3 regions of the Methylobacterium phyllosphaerae genome follow, and region 1 is predicted to be linked to each of the others. Evidence: riboswitches for the same ligand, from Rfam matches in the RefSeq annotation. Region 1 holds a riboswitch; each other region holds the start of a gene.

What was found. Region 1 has a riboswitch for cobalamin ahead of MCBMB27_RS17330 (TonB-dependent receptor). Riboswitches for the same ligand answer to the same signal wherever they lie in the genome.
Region 2: it holds a riboswitch for cobalamin, as region 1 does, so the genes downstream of both, MCBMB27_RS12150 (CbtB domain-containing protein) here and MCBMB27_RS17330 (TonB-dependent receptor) in region 1, are expected to answer to the same signal.
Region 3: it holds a riboswitch for cobalamin, as region 1 does, so the genes downstream of both, MCBMB27_RS27350 (TonB-dependent siderophore receptor) here and MCBMB27_RS17330 (TonB-dependent receptor) in region 1, are expected to answer to the same signal.

Annotation. Positions count from the first base shown of each region.
Region 1 covers NZ_CP015367.1:3,789,463-3,792,907, reverse strand. Annotated here, with positions in the region: gene MCBMB27_RS17330 (TonB-dependent receptor) at 1-1,583, opposite strand, end outside; cobalamin riboswitch at 1,717-1,914, opposite strand; gene MCBMB27_RS17320 (hypothetical protein) at 2,627-2,959, opposite strand; gene MCBMB27_RS30995 (DUF6538 domain-containing protein) at 2,994-3,398, opposite strand.
Region 2 covers NZ_CP015367.1:2,713,287-2,716,731, forward strand. Annotated here, with positions in the region: gene MCBMB27_RS12145 (discoidin domain-containing protein) at 1-1,082, opposite strand, end outside; cobalamin riboswitch at 1,249-1,441, shown strand; gene MCBMB27_RS12150 (CbtB domain-containing protein) at 1,478-1,660, shown strand; gene MCBMB27_RS12155 (CbtA family protein) at 1,677-2,414, shown strand; gene MCBMB27_RS12160 (DUF1636 domain-containing protein) at 2,407-2,808, shown strand; gene cobW (cobalamin biosynthesis protein CobW) at 2,805-3,445, shown strand, end outside.
Region 3 covers NZ_CP015367.1:5,997,470-6,000,914, reverse strand. Annotated here, with positions in the region: gene MCBMB27_RS27355 (Ldh family oxidoreductase) at 1-960, opposite strand, end outside; cobalamin riboswitch at 1,364-1,558, shown strand; gene MCBMB27_RS27350 (TonB-dependent siderophore receptor) at 1,672-3,445, shown strand, end outside.

The DNA of each region.
Region 1 (3,445 bases):
AGTCCGGCAATGGACCGGTTGCGCAGGCCGATCTCGTAGCCCGTGGAGGGCACGAGGAAGGGCGAGCGGGTCGTGTTGAACAGCGAGGAGGTCGGATCCACCGTGGCGGTCACGCCGCGCACATCGTTCGAGTGGAAGCCGCCGCCGTAGTTCACGAAGAGTTCGGTGTCGAACCACGGCCCGAGCGTCAGGCCGAGCTTTGGGTTGACGATGCCATCGCGCGCCTTGCCCGAATTGGCCGGCGTGTCCGAGGCGACGCTGGCGTAGTATCCGTCCGCGCGGAAACCGACGCTGGTGCGCAGCCAGTCGGTCCAGCGCACGCGGTTGTCGAAGTAGAAGGCTCCACTTGTCTCCAGCACCCGGTCGTCGAGCACGCCCGAGCGATACTGCCGGTTCGTTGTGTTGAACAGGCCGACGCGGATCGAGTCGGTGCGGGTCTGCACGCCGATCTCGTTTTCCATCGGCCTCCCGAACAGGTCGCCCTGGAAGATGTGCAGGGCCTCGCCGCCGCCGATGATGCGCTGATCGAGCTGGTGGAACTGATCGCCGTTCACCGGATCGTTGAGGAAGTAAGTGAAGTCGTTGAACAGGTTCAATTGGGATCGGATGACGTAGGCCGAGGCCCGCGTCACGCCCGTGTCGTCCGTTGCGCTGAACTTGCCCGAGAGCGAGAAGCGCGAGGTGTCGCCGCCATCGGTCGGGTTGATCGTGCCGTAGCGGCTGATCAGCCCCTCCGTCACAGCGCGCTCTGGGATCTGGTTGGTGGCGGTCCAGCGCGCCGCATAGGCCATGCCGGTGACCGAGAAGCCGTCGAGCGGCGTACCCTGGCTGTAGCGGGCCACGCCGTTGATCTTGCGCAGGGCGTCCGGGACCACCCACGGGCCGTCGTAGACCTGGGCTTCCCCCGCGAGGAGGAGGTTGCCCTCACCGAGTGGTACGGTAGCGATCGAGAGCGCGCGCTTGTAGCCGAAGCTGCCGATGGAGGTCAGGGCGACGTTTTCCGCGGTCGTGTCGAGATAGTCGATCCGCACGGAGCCCGCAGAGGCGAAGTCACCGTCGCGGACGAAATACGGACCCTTGTGGAATTCCACCGCGCCGACGAGTTCCGGGATCAGGAAGTTGATGTCGGCGTAGCCTTGTCCGTGGGCATGGGTTCGCAGGTTGAGCGGCATGCCGTCGAGGAACAGGGCTATGTCGGTGCCGTGGTCGAGGTTGAACCCGCGCAAGAAGAACTGATTGGCCTTGCCCTCGCCGGAGTGCTGCGTGACGATCAGGCCCGGCACCGACTCCAACACCTCGCCGGGGCGCGTCACCGGACGGCTGTTAAGCTGTGCGCCCGTGATGACACCCGAACTGGCGGAAGCCACGGGGGTGCTGATCCCACCGATCCCGGTCGTGCCCCCGACGTAGCCCGCGCTCGCGGCCGGACCGACGCGCGGCGATGCGGCTACGGCTGTGTCGGCGGTGACCGAGATCTCCTCCAGCGTCGTCTCGGTGGTCGCCGCACTCGGCGTGGAGCGGTCCTGAGCTGCGGCCGCCGACGCCAGGGCGGCGAGGCCGACGCCCGACCAGGTCGAGAGCATTCGGATGGTGGGACGACGGGACACGGGAGCCTCGGGCGACGGGAGTGGCACGTCACCGCGAATGAGGTCTCCACGCCCAGCGTCAGCCCGGCGCTTCGACACCCGTCAGGACACCCCGCCCGACGCGTTTCGCGTGTGACCACGACTGACGGCAGGTCTCCTGGCTCGCGGGTCACCGCCCTCGCACCGTCTTCCCGGATGAGGCACATCCAGTGACGCGGTGGTGCTGGGCTCGCCGCTTACAGTTGCGGGGGCAGCCGCGGCTTCAGGGCAAGCCCTTCACCGCGTTCCCTTTTGATCCCCGAAGGGAACCGTCGCTGTCACCATCGGTCGCCTTGTCAGGCCACGTCAAGCCATGAGGAAGATCGGCGACCGCGTGTGGCCTCGCTGTGACAGACGGGGTCCGTAACCTCGCCGTTATCGAACGGTCGCTTCCGCGCATCGAGCCAATTACCGCGTCACACCCATTGCCGAACTTGACCGGACGCGAAGCGACACGGTTTGGCTATAAGAGGCTTGATCACCTGTGGTTCGATCGCCCGATCTAAACCTCGATGGCGGCTCGGAGTTGCTCCGGTCCGAGTCCTGACACGTATACGGCAAGGCCGAGCGCGGCTTGGCGTGACCCATAAGCTCGGCGATAACGCTGCTGTTTACTGTTGTGGTGTGCGTAGAGGCCCGTTGGAGATAAGTTGCGAAGCATCGTCTGAAGCTATGGACATCGACCTGTTTGCTGGGCCCAAGCACCTTCTGGCAAAAGGTGGCAAATCGCTTCACCACGATCCAGCTTCGCTTCCCGTCCGGCCCCGCGGGCGTGAGACCCGAGCATACCCAGCCGTCTGACGAGCGTGCAACGCGCTGCTGCAAGATCGGCCTAGCTGATCCGTGAACTGGTACGACGCGCCGGGCATTCTCCGTTTTCCGTGGGAGATGCGGAACGCTCGCCCCTCTGTGCGCATGTCGGCGGTGCGAAGCTGGCAAAGCTCGCTGATGCGGCAGCCGGTCAGTAAGCCGACCCGCATGAGGTCGAACAGCACCGTCCCCTACCGCTGGCCCATGATCGCCACAGGATCAGCCGTGAGGAGCGTGACAAGCTCATCAGCGGTGTCGGCGCGCTTCGATGGCTCCTGCCTCGATCCGTTCGCGAAGCTACCCTGGCCCTGCCACGGATTGTCGGCGACAAAGCCACGCTTGATGAGCCGCTGCCACATCGAAGAGAGCGCCGCGATCTGTCGATGGACCATGGCCTGAGACGCCCGACTCCGCAGGAGCACGTCGCTGACGAACTCACCCGCGGTGCGTCGATCCACGCCGCGGACGGCATAGTTTGACGGCTGAGTTTGTGCGAACTCCCGGACGGCAAGGGCGTGCTGCATCCGAGATTGCTTGGTCTGGACCCATCGATCTCCTTCAACCAGCGCTCCAGCGTCGTGAGCATTGTGGTCTGGCGCGATGAGCCCCCTGGATGAGCATGATCGCGGCCATCCTTTCGGGTTGTCTTTTGGGGAGAGAATGAGGCGTTGGGTCCGGGCACTCGCGCCCGGTATCGTCGCGGGACCGTCCTGAACCGGTCAGGGCCGCCGCCCGGGCGGGCTGCCAACCCTCCGAAACGGTCTGCGCACCGATCCAGTCCCAGAGCAGCGCCAGCGCGATCCACCGTCGCTGCCGCGCAACAGCCTCGGTGCTCGTGTCGAGAGCCCGGACGAGATGGGTCTGTCCGACCGTGGAGACGAGATGGGCTGGCACCCTGAGTCGCACGGACCAGCGCCCACGACGGCATTGCAGGTGGTCGGCGCGCCGCACCTTTGGCCTCATCCCGTACGGCTACGATGACGCTGTGTCACCAAAGCTGGCCGGACGAA
Region 2 (3,445 bases), 1.1 Mb from region 1:
GAGATCAGCGATTCGCTCTGGATCTCTACGGGCAGGCCGCGCTGCGCCGCATAGGCTTCCACTTCTGCAATGACCGGGTTCAGCCGGTTCTCGAAGACGAGCTTGACGGAACGGATGCGGCCCTCGGCCTGCAGCCGGTCGATGACCATCCGGTAGAAGGCGAAGGGCGGCTGCGGATAGTGCGGGTCGACCCAGGTGCTGAAGATGTCGCCCGACCGGATATGGATCAGGAGCTGATCGTCGGGCTTGGCCGCAAATGTCCGCGGCAGGCCGTTGAACAGGGGCCGGATCACATCCTGAACGATCGCGCGCGAGTCGATCGGGCCCTGCAGCGCCGTCACCCGCTCGAACTGCGTCGGATCGAAATACAAGCCGGACAGGAAGTAGCCGTCCGGCGGAAGCGGCTCGTCCGGCGGAATGAACGTGATGCCGTCGCAGGTCAGCCTCTGGGTCAGAAAGATCACCTTGCTGCGGTCGACCTTCGGGACCTTGATGTATTTCAGGTTGAGCGCCTTCGCGATCGAGACCGCGATGATGTACTGCACGAGGCAGTTGCCGAAGGCGCCGTTCTCGAACAGCGACAGGCCGACGAGGTTGCGGCTAGCGCGGCCAGGCGCGGCTTCGAGATTGTAGGTGACGTAGACGTTAGCGCCGGGCTTCTCGTTCAGGAGCGTGATGTCGAGCCCGAGCAGCGCCCGCAGGGCGATGAGGTCGATGGCGGCTTCATCGGCGCGGATGTCGACGCCTGCGACGAGCGCCGGATCCGGCACCGCGATCCGCACGAGACGCGCCCAGGCCCGCTCGTCGGCGCCGATGGCGGCCACGAGGGCGCCCGGCTTGGCGGTCCAGCCGACGATGTCGGGCGCGGACCACGTGACGCCGTCCTGCGAGACCTCGACGGCCACATCGCCGACCTCGGGCGCGACAGCATCCTGTACGGGTCGCAGCGCGATGGCGCGGATCGGAAAGCGACCGTCCAGATCGATCTCGAGCCAGGCGGTGCCTTCGTCCTGTACGATCCGGGGGGCGCGGCCGGTGGCGAGATCGACGAGGACCGGGCTCGGATCGTCTGCGAGGGCCATCGGGTCTCCGAGAACTGAGCGGAGGCGCCCATGCCGGGCCGGCCGGGCATCCGGTGCGGCGGTGCCCGCATCGGGGCGCGGACGTCAAGCCCGGCCACCTGCGAAGGGACGCACGGGAATCCGAACGGATCTGGCGCCGCTCCGTTGTGTCGTCGCCGGCATGCGTCTACAACGTGCCGGTGACGGTGCCCCGGCAACGGGGTGAAAAGGGAATGCGGTGAGGGGTTTCGCCCCGATTCCGCGGCTGCCCCCGCAACTGTGAGCGGCGAGCGCCTGCCAAGCGCCACCGGAGCGATCCGGGAAGGCGGTGGGCGCGCCGAGCCGCGAGCCAGGAGACCTGCCGTCGCAACAGGATCCCGCAATGCCGCCGGTGGGGCGGCTGGAGACACTCGACGATGACCGCTCAGACCCTCGCCCCCGTCGCCGCCGGTACCCGCTCGTCGGAGCGTCCGGTCGCCGTCGCGCTCGCGGCCATGCTGGGCCTCGGCCTGCTGTTCATGGCGGGTTTCTCGCCGGCGATCGCGTTCCACAACGCGGCGCACGACTTCCGCCATACCCAGAACTTCCCCTGTCACTGACGCCCTCGGCGCAGGGATGATCATTCGGCTTCTGTCGGCGGCCCTGGCCGCCGGCTTCTTCGCGGCTGCCGTTGTGACGGGCCTCGAACTCACGCTGACCTCGCCGCTGATCGTCGCGGCCGAGCGCTACGAGCAGCAGGAACCCTCGCATCAGGCCGCGAAGGCCCTTCCGATCGTGCTCGCCCATGCCGGGCATGACCACGCCGCACCCGCCGCGGCACCGGAATGGCAGCCCGGCCCCGGACTGCCGCGGATGGCCTTCACCGGTCTTGCGACCCTCGTCGGCGGCGTCGGCTACGCCCTGCTGCTCGGCGCGGTGATGATCGCCTGCGGCCGCGAGCCGACGCCGCAGGTCGGTCTCGCCTTCGCGGTGGCGGGCTTCGCCAGCGTCGCCCTCGCGCCGGGCCTCGGCCTGCCGCCGGAACTGCCCGGCAGCGCCGCTGCACCGCTGGCCGCGCGGCAGGCTTGGTGGGTGATGACCGCGGCGGCGACCGGAATGGGGCTCTACCTGATCACGATCCGCCGTGCTCTGATCACGATCCTGGGTGGCCTCGTCCTGATCATAACCCCCCACGTCGTCGGCGCCCCGCAGGCACCGGAGGCCGCGTCGGAGCTTCCGGCCGCGCTGGCCGCACAGTTCGCCGCCCGGTCGCTGGCGATCAGCTTCGTCTTCTGGATCCTGATCGGGTTGGGGCTCGGCTGGGCGTGGCAGGCGTTTTCCCGCGACACGCAACGGGGAACGGCCCGTGCCTGAGACCGTCCTGTACGTCTGCATGACCTGCCGCCGTCCGGATGACGATCCGGATGGACCGCGCGCCGGAGCACGCCTTCTGGAGGCGCTGCAGGCCCGGAGCGCCGGCACCCCGGACCTGCGGGTCGAGGCGGTGGAATGCCTGTCGGTCTGCAAGCGGCCCTGCACCGTGGCGGTCGCCTCGGCCGACCGCTGGACCTACGTCTACGGCGACATGGATCCGGCCGCCTCGGCGGAGACCATCCTCGCCGGGCTCGCGGCCTATGCGGCGACCTCGGACGGCATCGTGCCCTGGCGCGAGCGTCCGGAGGCCTTCCGCAAGGGCGTGATCGCCCGCATCCCCCCGTTCCCTGAACCCCGCCCGCTCCCCGCCGGCACCCTGGAGGCCGCGGAATGACCATCGTGAACAAAATCCCCTGCACCATCGTCACGGGCTTCCTCGGAGCCGGCAAGACGACACTGGTCCGCCACGTGGTCGAGAACGCCAGGGGGCGCCGCCTCGCCATCCTGGTCAACGAGTTCGGCGACGTCGGCTTCGACAAGTCCTTCCTCGCCGCCTGCGGGGTCGAAGGCTGCACCGAAGAGGCTATCGTCGAGCTGCCGAATGGCTGCATCTGCTGCACGGTCGCGGACGATTTCGTTCCGGCGCTGGAGACTCTCCTCGGCCGCGCCGAGCCGCCGGAGCACATCCTGATCGAGACCTCGGGCCTCGCGCTGCCGAAGCCGTTGGTTCAGGCGTTCCAGTGGCCGGCGATCCGCTCGCGGGTCACCGTCGACGGGGTCGTCGCAGTGGTCGACGGCCCGGCCGTCGCCGCCGGCGTCTTCGCGGACGATCCGGAGGCACTGGCCGCCCAGCGGGCCGCGGACCAATCGGTCGATCACGACAATCCGCTGGAAGAGGTCTTCGAGGACCAACTCCTCTGCGCCGACCTCGTGGTCCTCAACAAGGCCGACCTCATCGATGCCCCGACCCGCGCTCGGGTGCGTGCCGAGGTGGAAGGCCACCTGCCCCGGGCCGTGAAGGTGGTGGAGAC
Region 3 (3,445 bases), 2.2 Mb from region 1:
CCGCGTTGCGTTGCGGGCCTCGATCTCGCCTGGATAGAAGACCTCATCGAACCCCTGCGCCAGCGGCACGCACTTCAAGTCAGCGATCAGTTGGTCCATGCGCGTGTTGAACTCCGCCAGCGGCTGGATCTGGGCGATGTCGATCGCGATCATCAACTGCCCCGCCCCGCTACGGTGCTCGGTCTGATAGGGGCCGGTCACCCGCGGCCCGAAGGCGCTGCCGGTGAGCACGCCCGAGAGCATGTCCATCATCAGCGCGATGGCGTAGCCCTTGTGCTGGGCCATCGGCAGGATGATCCCGTCGATGGCCGCCGCCGGGTCGGTCGTCGGCCTACCGGCCGCATCGAGGGCCCACCCCTCCGGGATCGGCTGGCCCTTCTGCTTGGCCAGGTAGACCTTGCCCCGCGCCACTCCGGTATTGGCGATGTCCAGCGCCATCGGCGCGTGCGAGCCGGCCGGGCAGGCCCAGGACCACGGGTTTGTGCCCACCGTCTTCTTGCGGCCCCCCCACGGTGCCATCGCCGGGCTGGCGTTGGTCGATAGGAACGCCACGCAACCTTCGCGCGCGGCCATCAGCGTAAAGTAAAGGGCCGTCCCGAAATGCCCGGAGTTGCGTAGGGCGACCGCGCTGACCCCGTGCGCCTTCGCCCGGCGGATCGCCTCCCGCATGGCATGGGCGGTGAGCACCTGCCCCATTCCGTCGTGACCGTCGATCACGGCGAGACCGCCGGCATCGACCACCGTCTCAGGGCGCGCGACCGGAGCGCAAACGCCCGCCTTCAGCCGCGCTGTATACCAGGAGAGCCGCATGACCCCGTGCGATTGGTGCCCCCATAAGTCGGCTTGGACTAGTGTGTCGGCGGCGAGCTGCGCATCGGGCTCCGGCATGCCGGCCGCAGCATAGACCGCGCTGGCGAAGTCCAGCAGCTTGTCGGCGGGAATGCGTGTGGCGCTTGCCATAAGTCGCTCCTGAAATCTCGGCGAGAGAAGCGAGTGTAAATGTCGGCTTTGGGGCAGCGGCCCGATGACGGCTTACCAACCCGAGCCGAAGTTGCCGGAGGGCTGACGGACGGCCGCTTCTGGGAAGTTGCGATGGCGGTCCAGGCGGCTGGATTGGGTCGTTAGGAGCTCGTCCGGTTTTCCGGCGAATCTGCTCCGAAGCGGACCAGCGGCTTTCGGCCACACACAGCCACGCCGACTGGCGTCTCTGAATGGCGGGGTTGAGTGGTTTCCGGCCAATCGGCTTTGAAGCATCAAACCCAAAGAGCGGTCGTTCGACCCATTGCAGGAGCTGGCCAAACGCCAAAGCCGGCGTCACGGCGGCGCTATTACGACGCTCGCGTTGACTCACGAGTTCGTGAGGCTGTAGCTGAGCAGTGACGGTTCCCCTCGGGGATCAAAAGGGAACGCGGTGAGGGTGACAGCCCGATGCCGTGGCTGCCCCCGCAACTGTAAGCGGTGAGTCCTTCACCACCATGTCACTGGGTCAAGCCCCGGGAAGACGGTGCGAGGGCGATGACCCGTGAGCCAGGAGACCTGCCGTCAGCCGTGGTCACACGCGAAACGCGTCGGGCGGGGTGTCCTGGCGGGTGTTGAAGCGCCGCCCGGTGAGGTAGGCGCCGAGGCCTCGTTCGCGGTGACGTGCCACAGCCGTCCCGAGGTCCCAGGCCCGTGTCCCGTCCCGCTCCGCAATGGTGGCTTCGCGCGTCCGTCGCGTCGCTCGCGCTCGCCCTCCAGGGGGTGACCCCAACCACCGCCCAGAGCCCACGAGCCGAGACCGCCCCGGCATCGGTCGTTCTCGACCCGCTCTCGGTCGAGGGTAGCTACACGGCCGCCCCCAAGTACCAGGTCAAGGACCTCTACAGTGGCACTAAGACGGTCACGCCGCGTCTCTCGCTGCCTCAGCAGGTCGACGTCGTGCCTCAAGAGGTCCTGCGGGACACCGCCGCCACGCGCGTCGAGCGCGCCCTCGACTACGTGCCGGGCGTCGGCAAGCAGAACGATTTCGGAGCCCAGAACCTCGCGCTCTACTCAGTGCGCGGCTTCGCCACCCAGGACATCTTCTTCAACGGCTTCAACATCGCCCGCGGATACAATGGCGCGCCGGACACCCAGAACGTGCAGTCCATCGAGGTGCTTAAAGGACCTAGCGGGGCACTTTATGGGCGCAGCGATCCGGGCGGCACCATCAACATCCTCACTAAGCAGCCCGTCGCCTTGCCCTTCGTCGAGATGGGCACGCTGTTCGGAAGTTTCGGCACGGCGCGCACCACCGTCGACGCCGGCGGACCGCTGAACGAGGAGGGCACCGTCCTCTACCGGTTCAACGGCGCGCTCGCCCGGCAGGACAGCTTTCGCGATTTCGTCGACGGCGACCGCGTCCTGGTCGCGCCCGTGGTGAGTTGGTTGATCAGCCCAGATACCAAGCTCACCGTCGAGGCGCAGTACCTTCGCAACCGTCAGACCTTCGACCGCGGGACGGTCGCGGTGAACAACCGCCTGGGCCTCGTCCCGCGCTCGCGATTCTTCGGTGAGCCGGGCGACGACTCGGTGTCAGAAGCCGGGATCCTGCAGATCCGCCTGGATCACGCCTTCAATGCCGACTGGCAGCTCAGGGTTGCCGGCCACTTCAACACCGGCAGCCTGACCGGCCTGCAGACCGGCGCGACCGGCCTCCTCGACGACGGCCGCACCCTGCTGCGCGAGTTCCGCCGGCACGACTTTACCTGGGGCGTGGCCATCGGTCAGGCCGAACTCGTCGGGCACTTCGCCACCGGGCCGTTCGCGCACACCGTGCTGCTCGGCCTTGAGCACGAGCGCTACAACAGCACCGAGAACCTGCTGCGCTCGACGCCGCGGCTCGACCCGTTCGCCATCGACCTGTTCAACCCGGTCTACGGCCAGCCGAAGCCGCCCATCACGCGGCGCTACAGCGCGAGCGAGAACGTCGGGAACACCGCCGTCTACGTGCAGGACCAGATCGCGCTTAGTCCGGAGTGGAAGCTGCTCCTCGGCAACCGGACCGACTTCTACAACCAGACCTTCCGCGACAAGGTCAGCAACGAGCGCACGGAGCAGGACCGGACCGGCTTTTCACCGCGTGCGGGTCTCGTCTACCAGCCGCTCTCCTTCCTCTCGTTCTACGGCAACGTGGCGGCCTCGTTCCGGCCCAATACCGGCTTCGACATCGCGACCCGCCCCTTCGCCCCCGAGACCGGCTTCGGCTACGAGGCCGGGGTCAAGCTCGACCTCTTCACGGGCTTGAGCGTGACGGGAGCGGCCTTCCACATCGAGAAGGAGAATGTCCTCACCACCGACCCGAGGGACTTCTTCTTCCAGATCGCCGCCGGGGCGGTGCGCAGCCAGGGCTTCGACTTGAGCTTCGTCGGACAGGTAACGCCGGAGTTTCGTGTGATCGGGGGCTACGCCTTTATCGACGCCGCCG